3 regions of the Pandoraea oxalativorans genome follow, and region 3 is predicted to be linked to each of the others. Evidence: predicted binding sites of a transcription regulator. Region 3 holds the regulator's gene; each other region holds the start of a gene.
The links. Region 3 encodes sigma-54, which starts transcription at its own class of promoters, with help from an activator protein. Its sites were predicted from a motif close to TGGCANGNAANCTGCTTT; they were not measured.
Positions count from the first base shown of each region.

Region 1: a site for sigma-54 is predicted at 4,864-4,881, ahead of prpB (methylisocitrate lyase). Genes of this name have one in related genera too.
Region 2: a site for sigma-54 is predicted at 5,017-5,034, ahead of urtA (urea ABC transporter substrate-binding protein). Genes of this name have one in related genera too.

Region 1 is NZ_CP011253.3:3,593,002-3,599,865, forward strand. Features, by position in the region: gene prpF (2-methylaconitate cis-trans isomerase PrpF) at 1-71, opposite strand, end outside; gene acnD (Fe/S-dependent 2-methylisocitrate dehydratase AcnD) at 83-2,683, opposite strand; gene prpC (bifunctional 2-methylcitrate synthase/citrate synthase) at 2,712-3,863, opposite strand; gene prpB (methylisocitrate lyase) at 3,891-4,781, opposite strand; gene MB84_RS29950 (hypothetical protein) at 5,071-5,211, opposite strand; gene prpR (propionate catabolism operon regulatory protein PrpR) at 5,192-6,864, shown strand, end outside.
Region 2 is NZ_CP011253.3:296,220-303,083, reverse strand. Features, by position in the region: gene MB84_RS01350 (pepsin/retropepsin-like aspartic protease family protein) at 1-283, opposite strand, end outside; gene MB84_RS01345 (radical SAM protein) at 410-1,579, opposite strand; gene MB84_RS29735 (hypothetical protein) at 1,651-1,809, opposite strand; gene MB84_RS01340 (GlxA family transcriptional regulator) at 2,046-3,026, opposite strand; gene MB84_RS01335 (MFS transporter) at 3,054-4,313, opposite strand; partial or broken gene MB84_RS28685 (DUF1059 domain-containing protein) at 4,617-4,814, shown strand; gene urtA (urea ABC transporter substrate-binding protein) at 5,147-6,343, shown strand; gene urtB (urea ABC transporter permease subunit UrtB) at 6,406-6,864, shown strand, end outside.
Region 3 is NZ_CP011253.3:595,912-602,775, forward strand. Features, by position in the region: gene hprK (HPr(Ser) kinase/phosphatase) at 1-113, opposite strand, end outside; gene ptsN (PTS IIA-like nitrogen regulatory protein PtsN) at 204-659, opposite strand; gene hpf (ribosome hibernation-promoting factor, HPF/YfiA family) at 896-1,252, opposite strand; gene MB84_RS02790 (RNA polymerase factor sigma-54) at 1,394-2,884, opposite strand; gene lptB (LPS export ABC transporter ATP-binding protein) at 2,978-3,748, opposite strand; gene lptA (lipopolysaccharide transport periplasmic protein LptA) at 3,774-4,466, opposite strand; gene lptC (LPS export ABC transporter periplasmic protein LptC) at 4,463-5,140, opposite strand; gene MB84_RS02810 (KdsC family phosphatase) at 5,165-5,650, opposite strand; gene MB84_RS02815 (KpsF/GutQ family sugar-phosphate isomerase) at 5,772-6,752, opposite strand.

The sequences.
Region 1 (6,864 bases), 2.6 Mb from region 3:
AAGAAAACGCCCTTGCTCGTGCCGCCACGCATGTACGTGGCGGGAATGCGAATTTGTGGCTGATGCGCCATCCCATCTCTCCTCAGGCGGCGGCCTGCGACGATTCCAGAAAGTCCTGCGCGAAGCGCTGGAGCACCCCGCCCGCCTCGTAGATCGAGACTTCTTCGGCGGTATCGAGACGGCACGTCACCGGCACCTCGACGCGCTCACCGTTCTTGCGGTGGATGACCAGCGTCAAGTCGGCGCGCGGCGTGCGCTCGCCGATCACGTCGAACGTCTCGCTGCCGTCGATACCGAGCGTCTTGCGGTTCGTGCCCGGCTTGAACTCCAGCGGCAACACGCCCATACCGACGAGGTTGGTCCGGTGAATGCGCTCGAAGCCTTCGGCGACGATGGCTTCGGTGCCCGCCAGACGCACGCCCTTCGCCGCCCAGTCGCGCGACGACCCCTGACCGTAGTCGGCCCCGGCAATCACGATGAGCGGCTGCTTGCGCGCCATGTACGTCTCGATGGCCTCCCACATGCGCGTCACGCGGCCTTCCGGCTCGATGCGTGCGAGCGACCCTGCTTTGACCTGTCCGTCGACCACGACCATCTCGTTCCTGAGCGTCGGGTTGGCGAACGTGGCGCGCTGCGCCGTGAGGTGATCGCCGCGGTGCGTGGCGTACGAGTTGAAGTCCTCTTCCGGCAGGCCCATCTTCGCGAGGTACTCGCCTGCTGCGCTGTCGGCCATGATCGCGTTCGACGGCGAGAGGTGATCCGTCGTGATGTTGTCGCCCAGCACGGCCAGCGCGCGCATGCCGCGCAGGGTACGCTCACCGGCGAGCGCGCCTTCCCAATACGGGGGACGCCGAATGTACGTGCTCATCTCGCGCCAGTCGTAAAGCGGCTCGGCGCGCTCCCCGTGGTCCACCGAAGCGGCAAACATCGGCTCGTACACACGGCGGAACTGCTCCGGCTTGACGCTGCTCGCGATAATGGCGTCGATCTCTTCGTCGCTCGGCCAGAGGTCGGCGAGTCTGATGGGCTTGCCGTCGGCCGTCACGCCGAGCACGTCCTTCTCGATATCGAAGCGGATGGTCCCGGCAATGGCGTATGCCACCACCAGCGGCGGCGAGGCGAGAAATGCCTGCTTCGCATACGGGTGGATGCGGCCGTCGAAGTTGCGGTTGCCCGAGAGGACAGCCGTCGCGTACAGGTCACGCTCGACGACTTCCTTCTGGATCACCGGATCGAGCGCCCCCGACATGCCGTTGCACGACGTGCACGCGTAAGCGACCACGCCGAAGCCGAGCGCCTCCAGTTCCGGCAGTAGACCCGCCGCTTCCAGATACAGCGTGACGGCCTTGGAGCCGGGCGCCAGCGAACTCTTGACCCACGGCTTGCGCACGAGACCTGCCCGGTTGGCGTTACGCGCGAACAAGCCCGCCGCGATCATGTTGCGCGGGTTGTTGGTGTTCGTGCAGCTCGTGATAGCGGCGATGATGACCGCGCCGTCCGGCATCAGACCCGGCGCGTTCTCCACCGTGCCGCTGATGCCGCGTGCGGCGAGTTCGCTCGTCGGCACACGCTTGTGCGGGTTCGAGGGACCGGCGATGTTGCGTACCACGCTCGACAGATCGAACGTCAGTACGCGCTCGTACTCGGCCTTCGTCAGCGTGTCGGCCCACAGACCGGTTTGCTTCGCGTAGGTCTCGACGAGCGCGACGAGCGCGTCGTCGCGGCCGGTGAGCTTCAGGTATTTGATGGTTTGCGTGTCGATGTAGAACATCGCCGCCGTCGCACCGAACTCCGGCGCCATGTTCGAGATCGTCGCGCGGTCGCCCAGCGTGAGGTTTGCAGCGCCCTCGCCGTAGAACTCCAGATATGCGGACACAACCTTTTCCTTACGCAGGAACTCGGTCAGCGCGAGCACGATGTCGGTGGCGGTAATGCCCGGCTGCGGCTTGCCCGTCAGTTTCACACCGACGATGTCCGGCAAGCGCATCCACGACGCGCGTCCGAGCATCACGCTCTCCGCTTCCAGCCCGCCCACGCCAATGGCGATCACGCCCAGCGCATCGACCATCGGCGTGTGTGAATCGGTGCCGACGAGCGTATCGGGATAGGCCACACCCTCCGCCACCTGAATCACCGGGCTCATGCGCTCCAGATTGATCTGGTGCAGGATGCCGTTGCCCGGCGGAATCACGTCGACGTTGCGAAACGCCTTCTTCGTCCAGTTGATGAAATCGAAGCGGTCTTCGTTACGGCGATCTTCGATGGCGCGGTTCTTCGCGAACGCATCGGGGTCGAAGCCGCCGCACTCGACAGCCAGCGAGTGATCGACCACCAGTTGGGTCGGCACCACCGGGTTGACCAGCGCCGGGTCGCCGCCTTGCGCAGCAATGGCGTCGCGTAGACCGGCGAGGTCGACGAGCGCCGTCTGACCGAGAATGTCGTGGCACACCACACGGGCGGGGAACCACGGGAAATCGAGGTCGCGACGTCGTTCGATCAGTTGCTTGAGCGAGTCGGTCAGCGCCGCCGGATCGCAGCGCCGCACGAGGTTCTCGGCCAGCACGCGCGAGGTGTACGGCAGCGTGTCGTACGCGCCCGGGGCAATGGCCTCGACGGCAGCACGGGCGTCGAAGTAATCGAGCGACGTCCCGGGCAGGGATTTACGGTATTCGGTGTTCATCATGTGGGGAAGGTGTCGGCGCTGGACAGTCTTAACGCTTGTCGATCGGCACGAACTGCTGATCTTCCGGACCGGTGTAGTTAGCGCTCGGACGAATGATCTTGTTGTCGACGCGCTGCTCGATGATGTGCGCACTCCAGCCCGACGTACGCGCGATCACGAACAACGGCGTAAACATCGCAGTCGGCACGCCCATCATGTGATAGCTCACCGCACTGAACCAGTCGAGGTTCGGGAACATCTTCTTCACGTCCCACATCACCGATTCCAGGCGCTCCGCAATGTCGTACATCGCCGTGTTCTGCTCCGCCTTCGAGAGCTCGTGCGCGACTTCCTTGATGACCTTGTTGCGCGGATCGCTCACCGTGTAGACCGGATGGCCGAAGCCGATGATCACTTCCTTGTTCTCAACGCGTTGACGGATGTCGGCCTCGGCTTCGTCCGGCGAGTTGTAGCGCTTCTGCACTTCGAACGCGACTTCGTTCGCGCCACCGTGCTTCGGCCCGCGCAGCGCACCGATCGCGCCGGTAATCGCCGAGTGCATGTCCGACCCCGTGCCCGCGATCACGCGCGCAGTGAAGGTCGACGCGTTGAACTCGTGCTCGGCGTACAGAATCAGCGACGTATGCATCGCGCGCACCCACTGGTCCGACGGCTTCTCGCCGTGCAGCAGATGCAGGAAGTGACCGCCGATGCTGTCGTCGTCCGTTTCCACGTCGATACGCACGCCGTTCTGGCTGTAGTGATACCAGTACAGCAGCATCGAGCCGAGGCTCGCCATCAGACGGTCGGCGATGTCGCGTGCGCCGGGAATGTTGTGATCGTCCTTCTCCGGCAGCACGGTGCCGAGGACCGACACGCCGGTGCGCATCACGTCCATCGGGTGAGCCGCGGCGGGCACGGCTTCGAGGGCGTCCTTTACGGCGGCGGGCAGACCACGCAGCGCCTTGAGCTTGGCCTTGTAGCCACGCAGTTCCGCCACGGTCGGCAGCTTGCCGTAGACCAGCAGATACGCGATTTCTTCGAATTCCGAGGTCTGAGCCAGATCCAGAATGTCGTAGCCGCGATAGTGCAGATCGTTGCCCGAACGGCCCACGGTACACAGTGCCGTGTTACCTGCGGTCACACCCGACAGGGCAACGGATTTCTTCGGCTTGAAGCCGGTGGCAGTCGTCTCGCTCATGCTCTTTCCTCCAGGATCAGGGGTTCGTTATTTCTGTTGGGCGAACAGGGCGTCGAGCTTCTGTTCGTAAGCGTGGTAGCCGATGCTCTCATAGAGCTCGGCGCGCGTTTGCATCGTGTCGAGCACGGCCTTTTGCGTGCCGTCGCGACGAATCGTGTGATAAACGTTTTCCGCCGCCTTGTTCATGGCGCGGAACGCCGAGAGCGGATACAGCACCAGACCGACCTGCGCACTCTTGAGTTCGTCCACGGTGAACAGCGGCGTCGAGCCGAACTCGGTGATGTTCGCGAGCACGGGCACCTTCACGGCGTCGGCGAACTGGCGGTACATCGGCAGTTCCGTCATGGCTTCCGGGAAGATCATGTCGGCGCCCGCTTCGACGCATGCGCACGCGCGGTCGATGGCCGCCTGAAGACCTTCGACGGCCAGCGCATCGGTGCGCGCCATGATGACGAAGTTCTCATCGGTGCGCGCGTCCACGGCCGCCTTGATACGGTCGACCATCTCCTGCTGCGTCACGATGGCCTTGCCGGGACGATGGCCACAGCGCTTCGCACCCACCTGATCTTCGATATGCATCGCCCCCGCGCCGAACTTGATCAGCGACTGCACCGTGCGCGCAATGTTGAAGGCCGACGGACCGAAGCCCGTGTCGACGTCCACCAGCAGCGGCAGGTCGCACACGTCGGTGATGCGACGCACGTCGGTGAGCACGTCGTCGAGCGTCGAGATGCCCAGATCGGGCAACCCGAGCGAACCGGCAGCGACACCGCCGCCCGACAGATAGATCGCCTTGAATCCCGCCGCCTTGGCCAGCAGCGCGTGGTTGGCATTGATGGCACCGACAACCTGCAACGGTTGCTCGGTCTTGACGGCCTCGCGGAAGGCGGCGCTGGCCGAACGAATGGTTTGCGTCACTTGAATCCCTCGGTCGTGTCTTGCGCGTCGGATGAGCGAAATGTCACCGGATCGCACGTGGGTTGAGTAGCAGGCTTCCTGAATAGCAATGGCCGTGCCAGCAGATCGTGCGCCCGCGCATCTCTTGTCCCTTTGCAGCGCTAACGCATTCATTTATCGACGGAAATTCTTCGCCTGCATGACGTTTACGTCAAGGTAAATGTCACTTGAAGGCAGAGAGGGCAGTCGCATAACGTTTCATTTTGAAACCAAAAATGAAACATGTCGTCGCAACATGCTACGATCCGGATCAGCCTCCCTTGCCGCCGACCGTCATGCCGAATTCGATACCCACCGAGATGCCGTCCCGCCTGCCTGCGACTGCCGCAAGCGTGGCGCGTGCGCCCACCGTCCCCGCGATGCGAAAGCCGGTGATCTGGGCGGTCGGCATCAGCAAGCTCGGCGAGCTGTATCGCGATATCGTGCCGGATTACGTCGCGCAGGCCGACGTCCACATCGTCGACAAGGGGTACGAAGCCGTGATCGAAGCGCTCGAGCGATTGCCCGCTGGAAGCGTCGACGGCATCGTGGCAGCCGGCTCGAACGGCGATTTTCTGCGCGAGCGTCTTGCGTTGCCTGTGGTGCTGGTCAAAGTCACCGGCTCGGACGTCATGCACGCGCTGGCCCGTGCGCGGCGCGCCCTGCCCGCGTCGCTCCCCGACTCGCGCATCGCGCTCGTGTCCTACGCGCGCCCCGCCGCCGAGTTCGAGCGCTTCAAGCGCGCCTTTCATCTCGACATCTCTCAGCACACGTACGTCGATGCGCAAAACGCCGAGGACCTCGTGCATCGGTTGCGCGACGACGGCATGGCGGTCATCGTCGGGCCGGGCCTCGTCACGCAACTGACCGAGCGCGCCGGCCTCACGGGCATCTTTCTCTACTCGCAGGATTCGGTGCGCGCAGCGTTCGACACGGCGCTGGAAGTGGCACGTCTCGGGCGCATCGAAGCGCAACGGCGCGAGCGTCTCGATACGGTGTTGCGACATCTGCACGAAGGCGTGGCCGCCGTCGATCTGAACGGACGCATCGAGGCGCTCAACGCGTCGATGGCCGGGATTCTCGGTGTCACGGCAGCCGACGCGGTCGGACGAACGCTCGATACCATCGCCCCCGCACTCGACATCGCGCGCACGCTGGAGAGCGCGAGCGCCGAACTGGAAGCGATCGTCTCGATGGCAGGCAAGACCTGGGTCATCAACCGTATTCCCCTGCTGGATCAGGGCACGCTCACGGGCGCGCTCGTCACTTGTCAGGACTCGCAGTCGTTCGCCCGCGTGGATCGCTCGTTGCGTTCGCGCCATCGTCCCCGGCATCTCGTGGCGCGCTACCGGCTCGACGACCTGATCGGCGATTCGGCGGCGATGACGCAAGTCCGCGCACTCGCACGCCGCTATGCGCAGACCGACTCGACGGTGCTCGTGCATGGCGAGAGCGGAACGGGTAAGGAATTGCTCGCGCAAGGGATTCACAACGCAAGCCGCCGCCGCGACTATCCGTTCGTCGCCATCAACTGCGCCGCGTTTCCGGAGACGCTGCTCGAGAGCGAGTTGTTCGGGTACGAAGATGGCGCATTCTCCGGCGCGCGACGCGGCGGTAAGGCCGGCCTGTTCGAGACGGCACACAATGGCACGATCTTTCTCGACGAAATCGGCGAGATGCCGATGCCGCTGCAAACCCGGCTGCTGCGTGTACTGCAGGAGCGCGAAGTCCTGCGTCTTGGCGCGAACGAACCGGTGCCGTGCGACGTGCGCGTGATTGCTGCCACGCACCGCGATCTTCGTCAGCAGGTTGCGGCCGGGCTGTTCCGCGAAGACCTTTACTACCGTCTGAACATCCTGCGCATGGTGCTGCCTGCGCTGCGCGAGCGCATGGACGACCTGCCGCGCCTTACGCCGTTGTTCCTGGAACGCGCGCTAGCCCGGGCGGGCGCGCGCGTGAGCGTGGACGCCTTGCAGGCGTCGCTATTGCCGCTTCTGGCAAGCTATCGTTGGCCGGGGAACGTTCGGGAGCTGGAGAATTTACTGGAGCGCATCGCGGTCGTCTG
Region 2 (6,864 bases), 300 kb from region 3:
TTTCGTCGATCACATAGAACCTCTGGAGATGCTGTCGATTCGCCCCGTCGGTAAGCGAAAGCATGACGTTGCTCGCCTTTGTGGCCGATGCAATGGCGTCGAGCGTTTGCAATGATTCGCCAGTCGGCAGGGAGGCGCTATCCAGCAGGCGTGTGTCCCACAATACATGGGCATTGGAGCCGGTATCGAGCAACATCTTCGCCGACCTATCGTTCACCAGCACGTCGATATACGGGTCAGTCTTCTGTTCTGGATCGCCGTACTGAACCGTCGCAGCGAACACCGGTGCAACTTCCGGCCACGCGGCGCTGCACTGATGTACCCGGGCGTGAGCGCGTGCCGCGCCGAAAATTGCCAACGCCGCAACGGCCACCCAAACAATGCGTCTGATGCGATGAAGTGCCTTCATTCAGTCGACCTCCACGAAATTTCGGCTGATCTCCTCAATCGCAACCCCGCTCAGTGCAAGATATTCCGCGCCCTTCTCGTAGTTCGCCTTCAGGCATTCGCAATAGACGGTGTGCTGGTCTGCAACCCCATTCTTGCAGCGATGCAGGGGCGTGTCGGAACGGGTGGCGATTTCGCAGATTTCACGCCACAGGCACGTACGGCAGGCCACGGCCGTGGTTCGGCGTGCGAGCATCGCGCTGACGGTCGCGTGCCAGGCCAGGAATTCTGAGAACGTGGACGATGCGACGTTCATGCGTGCGTAGAAAACGTCCGGAATGACGTTTCTCAACGTATCGTCATGTCCGATGTCGCCACCGCTCGACAACGTGAACACAACGCTGCTTCTCGCGTCCCGCCAGATGACATCCTTGCGCGGTTCGTCGGCGAGAATCGCATCGAGCATCCGATCGATTGAGCGAATGCGAACAGTCCCCCGGGGATCGTCCGCCCAGCAATCGAAGAGCGCCTGCGTGAACCATTTGAGCGCCATCACATCGGCGGTGCGGACAGAATCGTGCGACTCGTCCGGCAACAGAAACTGAAGATTGTAGATTCCCAACGTGCGTGTCAACGTGTCGTAGACCAGCCGCGCATCGAACTTGGGATTCATGACGCAGATTGCTCCAAATCCCGAAATGAGTCCCGTATCGGCAGCAGCCTTGATCAACGCGATCTTCTCCACAGTACGGTCATAGGTCCCCATTCCCTGCTTATCGACGCGATTCTCGTCGTGATAGATCTTCGGGCCGTCGATGCTCACACCGATGTATACCCCCAGTCGCGAGAATAAGTCGAGCCACGCTTCGTCGACGAGCATGGCATTGGTCTGCACGGTGAACTGCACCGACTCGGCGTCGCTCAATCCATTCTTCAGGGTCGTCACGAGGGCTTCGAAACGTTCACGCTTCATCATCAACGGCTCGCCTCCGTGAAGGTCGATCTGGAATGTAGTCTCACGAAGGTTCGGAGACGACCTCAGGAACGTGACGAAGTCCTCCGCCGTCTGTTGCGTCATATAGGGCGGATTCGACGCGTAGTCCTTGTTTTCCTTGTTGAAGAAGTAGCAATACTTGCAATCGATATTGCAGCGCTCCGAGACCTTCAAGATCACTTCGACGTACTGTTTCATACCTCCTCCCCCTGAAAACGGGCACGCGCCAATGGGCGCGCGCCCCGTTTCGAACGAATCAGACCGTCGCCTTACATGGCGCGGCTCCATGTCGCATTCACGAACACGTTGCCACCGCGTGCGCCTGAGATCCGTTCAAGTTCGCTGGCCGGAATTTCCTTGATCGAACCTGCTTCATTCGCGGCCTTCTGCTTTTTGGCCAGTTGCTCGATGAATGCCTTCGTAGTCATGAGAAATCTCCTTGAATCCCGCCGGAAATTCGTCTCGTTGATGGCGGGGACGTCAACAAGACGCCCCACGTCTCGCCGTGCAGATGAGCCAGATTGGCATGACGTGCGGGTGACGAAGAGTATTAACCGAGAGAGGTTTAGATTGAAATCAGAGAATTCCGAAAAATGCTAGCGCAGCGCGAAGCACGTTGCTTCGCATGGCAAGGGAGGAAGAGAAAAGACGGAATGCGGGGAGGTCAGACGCTAAGCCCAAACCGCTCCCGATACGCCACAGGCGTCACACCATACTGACGTTGAAACGCGCGGCGCAGGTTCTGTTCGTCGCCGAAACCGACGCGTGCGGCGATGCGTTTGAGCGACGCATCCGAATCGAGCAACGCGAAGCGCGCCGCCTCCAGACGCATGCGCTCCACCGCCTTCGCAGGTGTCGATCCCGTGCGCGCGAGATAGCTTCGGGCGAACGTCCGGGGGCTCATGTTCGCCTGCTCCGCCAGCCGCATCACCGACAGATCGCCGTCCAGCCGCTCGGACATCCACGCATGCAGATCGCCGAACGGCGCGCCTGCCGCCACCTGCTCCTGCAACGGCGGACTGAACTGCGACTGCCCGCCCGCACGCTTGAGAAACACCACCAGCCGACGCGCCGCTTGTAACGCCACATCCACGCCGCAATCGTCTTCGATCAACGCCAGTCCGAGATCGATGCCCGCCGTAATCCCGGCCGACGTCCACACCGGATCCTCACGCACATATATCGGATCGGACTCGACCAGCACCTCCGGATAGCACGCCTGCAACATCGCCGTATCCAGCCAGTGCGTCGTAGCACGCCGTCCATTGAGCAGCCCCGCCGAAGCCAGTACGAACGCGCCCACGCACACCGAACACACGCGCCTCACGCGCGGTGCGTAATCACGTAACCAGTCACCCACCGGCCCCGGCACCGCCGGACGATGCGCCACCGCACCGCCTACTGCCACCAGCGTGTCGACGTGCATCGCGTCCAACGCCCGCATCGGCTCCGTGTGCAGCGTAATGCCCGACCCCGTCTCCACCGGTCCGCCGTGCTCCGACACGACCACCGTCTTGTAGGGCGCGTCCTGCCCCCGCTCCGTGAAGTTGCGGATGACGGCGTGAAACGCGTCGAGCGGTCCCGCCAGATCCAGCAGAACGAACGGCGGCACGAGAAGAAAGGCGACGAGGCGAGGTTGGCTCATGATGAACGGTCAGTCGATATCTCAACATCAAGCCGTCGCATGCGCCGGACGGCGCTTCGCATCGACGGCGTACCACACGGTCGCAAGCGCCGCGATCGCGAGCAACGGGAACGTCGCCTGATTGATCGTGGCCCAGCCGAAACGCGCCAGCAATTGCCCCGCGAACAGACTCGCCAGCGCAGTGCCCGCAAAGGTGATGAACTCGTTCGCCGCCTGCGCACGCGCGCGCTCGGCCGGACGGTACGACATCGTGAGCAACGTAGTGCCGCCCACGAACATGAAGTTCCAGCCGACGCCGAGAAACGCCAGCGCCGCATAGAAGTACGCGAGACTCGTCGACATCAACGCGAGCACACCGCACAGCGCCGACATACCGATACCGAGCAGCAGTACCGGCACCACGCCCCAACGCTTCACGAGATGACCCGAGAAGAACGACGGCGCGTACATGCCGACCAGATGCCACTCGATGATGTGTGCGCCGTCGTCGATGCTGTGGCCGCACGCGACGGCGGCAATCGGTGTCGCCGTCATCACGAACATCATCACCATGAAGCCGATCAGATTGTTGGCCAGCGCCGCCACATAAATCGGCTGCCGCATGATTTCGCCGAGCGCGCGCGCCGGAAGCTCCGCCCCACCGCCCGCTGCGTGCACCGGCAAGTCGCGCAGGAAGCCGACGAGTAGCAGCAACGAGATGCCCGAGAGAATCGTCACGACGAGATACGAACCGGCGAACGTCACCGGTGCGAGCCAGTCTTTGCTGCCCGCTGCGAGCGCCGGTCCGATCACGGCAGCCAACACGCCGCCCGTGAGCACGACGGAGATGGCGCGCGGTTTGTCTTCGACCGGCACGACGTCCGCCGCCGCCAGCCGGTAGTAACGCGCAAACGCCTGAAACACGCCCACGCAAGCCGTCCCCGCGCAGAACATCGCGAAGTGCTTCTCGTAAATCGCCATGACCGACACAAGCCCCCCCACAGTGCCGAACAACGCGCCAAGCGCGAAGCCGAGCCGCTGGCCGAAGCGCTGAATCAGCATCGACGCGAAGATCGTCGTGATCGCCGACGCGACGGTAATGAGCGAGAACGGCAGCGTCGCATACCCCTTGTCGGACGCCAGCATGTAGCCGACGAGGCCGGTCAGCGTCAGGTCGACGGACAACGCCGCCGTATAGAGCGCCTGACAGGCCGCGAGTACGGCCGCGTAGCGTCGGCCCAGTCGACGGCGCTGGTGCTCGGCAGGGTCGGAAGGTGGCGCGGAGCGCCCGGCAACGGTATCGGTCATGGTGTGATGTCGAGTGAGTGAGAAGTCTTCAGTCGCCGTCATCTTGCCGTCAGCCTATTTGGCACGAATGCCAATCATGCATCAAAAAATGCCAGAGCGGCATGCCGGACGCCCTCCGGCGGGGCATTCCCGCGCATCGATCTGCCGTGCGTACCTGACACGCGACTCGCCCCCCCGAGAACAGGTCTCGTTACTGTCATCTCACTGCCTGCGGCCTATACTTTTTTAACCCCTTCGGGTGGCGTTCAGCGCACGCGGTGGTTCATGCATGCGTCATCGGTCCGTTTGTGCGAGGAGAGCATCATGGCTCGCAAATTCATCGATTGCCGGGAATTCCCCAGCGAAATGAACTGTTCGGTCGCGCTTTGCGCAGACTCCGAAAGCGAATTGCTGGAGGCGGCCGTGCAGCATGCGGTCACGGTTCACAAGCACGCCGATTCGGCAGAACTTCGATCGCTTCTGACATCCCTTTTTCATGACGGCACACCACCAGTAGCGTCGCCACGCAAAGCCTGCCCCCCCGGCGCGCGAACGGACATGTTCGCGCGCCAAATCGGTGCGCACCAATACGGCGCGCCGTCGCACCACTGTGTCTCGCGCTCACAGCGGGCCTTCTGCGCATCTATCTTCCGTCTCCCGTGCCCACGCCATCCGCCCGCCATCCGCACGCTTCGGCACGTGATGGCACATAGTGGCAGGGCGCTGGCACGACCCTTGCGTTAATTCCCCGATACCGGATCGACCGGTCTAACCAGGAAAGGGGAAGACGTACCATGAAACGACGCACGCTACTCCAGATGGCGGCCCTCTCGGGCGCCGCATCGCTCACCGGCATGGCGCCCAACTTGTTCGCGCAGAGCAAGCAGCCCATCAAGATCGGTATCCTGCATTCGCTCTCGGGCACGATGGCCATCTCGGAGACGTCGCTCAAGGACGTCGCCCTCATGACCATTGCCGACATCAACGCCAAAGGCGGCGTGATGGGCCGACCGCTCGAAGCCGTGGTCGTCGACCCCGCCTCGAACTGGCCGCTCTTCGCCGAGAAAGCCCGCCAGTTGCTCACCAAGGACAAAGTCGCCGCCGTCTTCGGCTGCTGGACGTCGGTGTCGCGCAAGTCGGTGCTGCCTGTCTTCGAAGAACTCAACGGCCTGCTCTATTACCCCGTGCAGTACGAAGGCGAAGAGATGTCGAAGAACGTCTTCTATACGGGCGCTGCTCCGAATCAGCAGGCGATCCCGGCAGTCGAGTATCTGATGGGCAAGGAGGGCGGCAGCGCCAAACGCTTCTTCCTGCTCGGCACCGATTACGTCTATCCGCGCACGACCAACAAGATCCTGCGTGCTTTCCTGCACTCGAAGGGCGTCGCCGACAAGGACATTCAGGAGGTCTACACGCCGTTCGGTCATAGCGACTACCAGACCATCGTCGCGAACATCAAACAGTTCGCGCAGGGCGGCAAGACCACCGTCATCTCCACGATCAACGGCGATTCGAACGTGCCGTTCTACAAGGAACTCGGCAATCAGGGCATCAAGGCGACGGACGTGCCGGTCGTCGCATTCTCCGTGGGCGAAGAGGAACTGCGTGGCATCGACACCAAGCCGCTCGTGGGGCATCTGGCCGCGTGGAACTACTTCATGTCGGTCAAGAATCCGACCAACGAAGCGTTCAAGAAGGAATGGTTCGCGTACGTGAAGGCCAAGGGCCTGCCCGGCGGCGACAAGCGCGTGACGAACGATCCGATGGAAGCGACGTTCGTGGGCATGCATATGTGGAAGCAGGCCGTCGAGAAGGCGGGCAGCGTCGATGTCGACAAGGTGCGCACCGCCATGATCGGCCAGACGTACAAGTCGCCGGACGGCTTCGACATGGTCATGGACGGCAATCACCACCTGCACAAGCCGGTGATGATCGGCGAAATCCGCCCGGACGGTCAGTTCAACGTGGTGTGGAAGACGAAGGCGCCGGTGCGTGCCCAGCCGTGGAGCCCGTTCATCGCGGGTAACGAAGGCAAGCCCGACAAGGTCTGATCTTCCTTCCATTCCTTGCGCCGGAGCCGCCCACCGCCCTCCGGCGCATGCAGAGGTTTCGCATGATAACGATAAGACGCTGGACCGCTGCCGCCCTTGTCCTGGTTTCGCTGGGCGCCGCGCTGACTCTCTCCCACCCCGCACGTGCCGCCGTCACCGACGCCGACCTCACCGCCCTCGCGGGCGACGACTTCGACGCCAAGGCACAAGCCATCGATCATCTCGCCGCCGACGGTTCGCCGCAGGCGGCCGCCCTCCTCCAGGCACTGGCCGACGACTCGGCCGTGACCGTGGGAGAGCGCCTCGCCATTCAGAAGGACGACAAGTACGTCGATCCGATCACGGGTGCGCCGGTCAAGGCCGACGACGCCGGGTCGCTCACGCTGAACAACGTGCTGCGCGCCAAGGTTGCGACGGCTGCTGCCGCCGGTGCGCTGCTCTCGAGCGATCGCGACGCCCGTGCGCAAGCCATCGACACGATGTTGCAGAACCCGTCGCCCGCATTCAAGACGCTGATCGAA
Region 3 (6,864 bases):
CTCTCCGGCGTGAAGCCGCGCTCCCAACCTTCATGGCCTGTGAGCCACGACAGACGCAACGTCGCGGCGTTGTCGTCGAAAATGCTTTGCGCGTTGATGCCGGTCAGTTCCACCGCGTCGCCTCGTTCGGTTGGGTGTGGGAGCTACGGAATTCGTGTGTGTTCGCGGCGATTCGTACCGGTGCGCTGACGACGCGGGACGACTCAGGGCTTCCAGTTCGTCAGCGCGGCGTGGACATCGTTGGCGCTGGGCGCGTTGATCAGGATACTGCGCATCTCGGGGTCCGAGAGCAACTGCGCAATTTCGGACAGGATCTCGAGGTGCTGCTGCGTCGCTTGCTCGGGCACGAGCAACACGAACAGGAGGGAGACGGGCTGACCGTCGGGCGCTTCGAACGGAATGGCCTCTTCCAGGCGGATGAACGCGGCGGCCGGAAACTTCAGGCCTTTGATGCGTCCATGCGGAATCGCGACACCTTCGCCAAGACCCGTCGAGCCGAGACGCTCACGGGCGAACAGATTGTCGGTTACCACAGCGCGAGAAAGCCCGGCATTGTTCTCGAAGAGGAGGCCGACCTGTTCGAACAGGCGCTTCTTGCTGGTAACGGACAGTCCAAGCAGGATGTTGGACTCGAGTATGAGTTTGGCTAAACGGTTCATCTTGTAATGCGGGCGAACGCATGGTCGCCCTCCAACCCCCGATTGACCTCGCATTATAGACCACTCGCCGCCGCGCTCGCGGCAAGTCACGGAAGTGGGGCGAACCATACAAAAGGGGCCGTTCAACGGCCCCGCGGTGGGTGATGCCAGACTTACAACAGACGGATATGCGCTAAGGGGGTTCCTTGCGGGTTTTCGTCGGTATCAGCCAATGCGATGACCACGCCTGAACGATGCTATTGCAGCGGTTCCGCCTCTGGAGGAAGTTCGTGGTGCTTGATGGCTTCGCGACCGTGATCCTGAACCTTATCCTTGTACTGCATTACCTTGCGGTCGAGCATGTCGATCAGCTTGTCGATGGCGGCATACATATTCTCGTCACACTTCTCGACGAAAATTTCCTTGCCCTTGAGAAACACCGTGACGCTCGCGATCTGGCGTCCGCTCTTCTCCTTGGTCTTGTCGACAGAGAGGATCACCTCGGCGCCAATGAGCTGGTCGAAATGATTCAACACGCGGTTAAGCTTGTTGACGACAAATTCGCGCAGCGACGGCGTGAGTTCGAGATGGTGTCCACTGATCTTCAGATTCATAGCTGCTCTCCTTGCTGAAATGCCGAAGTGCAGGCCGCGTCAACGTTGACGCTGGCTAGCGAGGGTGCGAGCCATTGACGTGACGCAATGTCGCACTGCGGCGTGATGCCCCAGCGGCCAACATGGCGCACCAGGACTGTCCTACAAAGATTTGCGCAAGTTCACTGCGGGGATTCGCATGGCCTCGCGGTACTTCGCGACAGTGCGCCGCGCCACCACAAAACCTTGCTCTGCCAGCAGTTCCGCGATACGGCTATCGGAAAGGGGGCTCTGCGGGTCTTCTGCTCCTATGAGTTGCTTGATGAGTGCGCGGATAGCGGTCGATGACGCAGCGCCTCCGGCTTCCGTTGCCACGTGCGATCCGAAGAAGTACTTAAGCTCGAAGGTTCCAAATGGAGTGAGCATGTACTTACTCGTTGTCACCCGTGAAATCGTGGATTCATGTAAACCCAGCGTATCAGCAATCTCGCGTAAAACCAAGGGCCGCATGCCGATTTCGCCATGCGTGAAGAAGTTCTTTTGACGCTCGACAATGGCTTGCGCCACCCGCAGGATCGTATCGAAGCGTTGCTGGATGTTCTTGATCAGCCAGCGCGCTTCCTGCAACTGCTGTTGGAGGTTGCCGGTTCCCGGATCGTTCCGGTTATTTCGGAGAATGCGCGCATACATCTCGTTGATGCGTAGACGCGGCATCACTTCCGGATTCAGCTCCGCCGTCCAGCCGCTCCCCTGCTTGCGTACCAGCACGTCCGGCACGACGTAGTCGGCCTGGGGCGCGCCGTAAGCCGAGCCCGGGAACGGGTCCAGCGAACGAATCAGCTGATGCGCGGCGCGCAGGCCGTCTTCGCCGACACCCAGCAGGCGGCGCAAACGCGTGTAATCGCGCGCGGCCAGCAGTTCCAGGTGATCGGTGACGATGCGCAGCGACAGCGTACGCACAGCGCTTGCGGGCAGTCGCTGAAGCTGCAGGCGCAGGCACTCGGCCGGGCTGCGGGCGCCCACGCCCGCCGGGTCGAAACTTTGCAGTAGCGCCAGCGCCGCGTTGATCTCTTCCGTTTCGAGCGCCAGCTCCTCGGGCATTTCGGCCTGAATCTCGTCGAGCAGGCTACCAAGGTAGCCGTCTTCGTCCAGGGATTCGATCAGGAATTCCACCAGCGCGCGGTCGCGCGGTGAGGCCTTGGTCAGGCGCAGTTGAGCCAGCAGATGTTCACGCAGATTGGGATGGTCGACGTGCAGCTGCGGACGCGCATTGTCGTCGTCGTCCGATGCGCTGCCGGAGCGGGCGAAGTCGTTCAGGCTCCAGTCGCTGCCGTTATCCGGCGCGTTGTCGTCGAAGCGGGCCTCGCCATCGAGTTCGCGTGCTTCGTCGTGACCGTTAGCGGCGTCGGGGCCGTTGTCGTTCGAACCGCTGGACGACGAACCTCGCTCGTTGCGTAGCGACCCGTCTGTGCCCACACGTACCGAACCGGCGAGCCAATCGTCCTCGCGTTCGAGCATCGGGTTCTGGGTGAGGGCGTGCTCGACTTCCTGCTGAAGTTCGAGCGTCGACAGTTGCAACAACCGGATCGATTGCTGCAACTGCGGCGTGAGGGTCAGGTGCTGCGAGGTGCGGAGTTGAAGAGTCGGTTTCATAGCGGTCTCGCCTTCATTGTAGAGGCTTTGTCACGCCAACGGAACCGTCCCTGACGCCTATCGGAGGCAGGGTTTACATGCGAAAAATCTGCTTTACATCCGGAAATTTTCGCCCAGATAGACGCGGCGGACGCTTTCGTCGGCGACGATCTGGTCAGGCGTGCCTGCGGCGAGCACCGAGCCTTCGCTGATGATGTACGCGTGATCGCAGATACCCAGCGTCTCGCGCACGTTGTGGTCGGTAATCAGGACACCGATGCCTCGGTCCTTGAGAAAGCGCACGATCCGCTGGATTTCCAGCACGGCGATCGGGTCGACGCCCGCGAACGGTTCGTCGAGCAATATAAATCGCGGTTGTGTGGCCAGGGCGCGTGCGATTTCGACGCGACGACGCTCGCCGCCCGAGAGCGACATCGCCGGATTCTCGCGCAGATGGCCCACCTGAAGCTCGTCGAGCAGGGCTTCGATGCGGCGTTCGATTTCGTCGCGCTTGAGGGGCTTGCCCTGTGCATCGACCTGCAATTCAAGCACGGCGCGAATGTTGTCTTCGACCGTGAGCTTGCGAAATACCGACGCTTCCTGCGGCAGATACGAGACGCCCATGCGGGCGCGCTCGTGGATCGGCAGTTCGCTGATGAGGTTGCCGTCGAGCTGGATTTCGCCGTCGTCGGCAGGCACCAGCCCCACGATCATGTAGAACGACGTTGTCTTGCCCGCGCCATTCGGGCCAAGCAGACCCACGACCTCGCCGCTCTTCACGTCGAGCGACACATCCTTAACGACGGTACGCGCGCCGTACTGCTTCTTGAGCGAGCGCACGACGAGCGCGCTGGGCTTGCCCACCGGGCCTGCGCCCGGGTTGATGGTCGAGACGTTGCTATTGGCAGAATTACTCACGCGGATTCCCGATGTTCTTGGAAGGCGACAGCGGCGGCAGGTCGCCCTTGGGCGCGGCACCCGGTGCCGGCGCCGGCGCCGGCGCCTGTGCGCCCGTGGCGTTGCGAGGGGCGAGCGTAGCGCGCACGCGGCCGTTCGGATTGTTGGGGGTGACCTGATCGGCACCGCTGTTGGCGGTGTAGACCTCATTGTAGGTGTCGTACGTGATCACGCTGCCGTGAATCTCGTCGAGCACCTTCGTACCGCCGGCCAGACGCTTGAGCGTGGCCCGCGTGGTCAGCGTGGCGACTTCGGTCTTGCCGTTGTAATAGATGGTCTCGCCCCAGCCGTCGATGTACTCGTCGATGCCGTCGCGCTTCTGACGCATGTAGGCGAGCGGGCCACCCGGCTTGTAGTAAGCCGTGGCGTACTGATAACCCTCCGGATCCTGAGTCACTTCGACGCGATCGGCCTTCAGGAGAATCGTCCCCTTGGTCATCGTCACGTTGCCGGTGAATATGTTGACCTGCTTCAGGTCGTCATAGCTCATGTGGTTCGACTCGATATTGAGCGGCTTGTCGCGGTCGGCGCGTTCGGCGTGAGCCAGCGGCGCGGCCAGCGCGCCAAGGACGGCGAAGGCGGTGGCCAGCGCGCGAAGCGCGCGCAGCGATACGGAGGCGGGTCGCAGTGAAAGGCGATCGGTCATGGGGTCTTGGGGCCCTGAGGAGTCTGAGATGGCGCGCGTGAGGCGGCCGGCGCAGCGGACTGGCCGGACGGCGGCGGGCGCTTGGCGCCCAGTTCCGCCGGCTGGATCGTGCCGTGAACATTGCCGAGCAATTGTACGGCGCGCGAGATGTTATTGAAAATCATGCCGTCGCCATACATCACGGACGACCCGCGGAAGAGCTGCACCGGCTTTTCGGTGCGCACGATGTCTTCGTTCACGAGCACCTGGAAGTGCTCGGACAGCGCACGCATTTCGGGATCGCGCGGCCCCGGCTGACGCACCACGACCGCGTCGTCGTACAGATCGACGATCGACATATCGGCGTTGAGCGTGCCACGCTTGCTCGTGGCGGTCACCTCGGGCTGGTCCGGCGTGAAGGCGCGCACGGCCGGCATCGTCATGGCCGTGGTCTGGTCGTCTTCGAAGTGCGTCATGTGGACGGCGTTGACGCGGTACTGCGTCACCCCGTTGGGCGCAAGCATCGAGATCACCATGTCGTCGGCGTAGTAATCGGGGATGTGCTGCTTCACGTACGGCGCGCGGTCGGCGTCGGACGGCAGCGTGCGCTGCACGAGCCAGTAGGTGCCGGCCGCAAGGCTTGCCAGGACGGCGATCGCGATCAGCGAAGCGGGCGAGACGCGTTGGATGGCCATGAGTGGATCGACTCTCCCGGCGCGTCAGGCGATGGCTTCGGCGAGCAAGGCGTCGTAACGCCCCTGCGCGCGCAAGATGAAGTCGCACAACTCGCGTGCGGCACCTTCGCCACCGCGCGTACTCGCGATCCAGTGACAGCGTGCCTTCACTTCGATGTGCGCATTGGCCGGGCAGGCGGCAAAGCCCACGCGCGTGAGCACGGGCAGGTCGGGCCAGTCGTCGCCGATATGCCCGCAGACGTCGGCCGTCACGCCGACTTTGGCGCACAGGTCTTCAAATGCGGTGCGCTTGTCGTGCACGCCCTGATAGACGTGCACGACGCGCAGATCCGCCGCGCGTTTGGCGACGATATCCGACTGACGTCCCGTGATGATGGCGGTGACGATGCCGGCTTCGCCCAGCAGCTTCAGACCGTGGCCGTCGAGCGAATCGAAGGTCTTGATGACTTCGCCGGTCGGGCCGTAGCGCAGGCCGCCGTCGGTCAGCACGCCATCGACGTCGAACACCATGACGCGCAGACGCGCCGCGCGAAGCGTGGCGGCCGCTGCGTCGAAGGGCGCAATGCCGGAGGCGTTGGGGGGATTCGCTTGACTCGGATGACTCATTGGCAGACGGCTCTGGGCAGACAACTCACACGACCTTGGCGGCGAACAGGTCGTGGACGTTCAGCGCGCCGACAAGGCGGCCGTTCTCCGTCACGAGCAACTGCATGATGCCGAAGCGTTCCATCAGTTCGGCGGCTTCTGCGGCGAGCTTGTCCGGATCGATGGTGCGCGGATCGGCCTTCATCACGTCGGCCAGCTTCAGCGAGGTGAAATCGAGTGTACGCTTGAACAAACGACGCAAGTCGCCGTCGGTAAAGATACCGACGACGCGATCGTCGGCATCCACGATGGCGGTCATGCCGAGACCCTTGGCGGTCATCTCGATTAGCGCGTCGGAGAGATTGGCGTCGGAGCGCACGCGCGGCACGGCGTCGCCGGTACGCATGACATCGCGCACGAAGGTCAGCAGCCGGCGGCCCAATGCCCCCCCGGGATGCGAGCGGGCGAAGTCTTCCGCGCCGAAGCCGCGTGCGTCGAGCAGCGTGACGGCGAGCGCGTCGCCCAGAGCGAGGGCGGCCGTGGTGCTGGCGGTGGGCGCGAGGCCCAGCGGGCAGGCTTCTTTCTCGACGTGTGCGTCGAGATGCACGTCGGACAGACGGCCAAGGCTCGATGCGGCGTTGCCGGTCATGGCGATGAGCTTCGCGCCGATGCGCTTGATCATCGGCAGGATGCTGACGAGCTCACCCGTTTCGCCGGAGTTGGACAGGGCGACGACCACGTCATCCGCCGTGATCATGCCCAAATCGCCGTGGCTGGCTTCTGCAGGGTGAACGAAGAATGCGGGGGTGCCGGTGCTGGCGAACGTGGCAGCGAGTTTGCGGCCGATGTGGCCGGACTTGCCCATCCCGGTGACGACGACGCGCCCGCGGCAGGCAAGCAGCAGCGAGACCGCTTTGAAGAAGCTGTCGTCGAGGTGTGCGGACACGCGTTCGATGGCGTCGGCTTCAGTGCGCAACACCTCCCGGGCGACCTCTAGTGCCCGGCCTGAATTGATTTTCGCTATCATGCGCGGAGTATATCAAAACGGACGTGGCGTCGAAGGACAGCCGCGCCACGTCTGGCCCCGCGCCCCGTCCTGCGCCGTTCGGGACATCGCCCGAACCGGTCCGGTTTGCGCT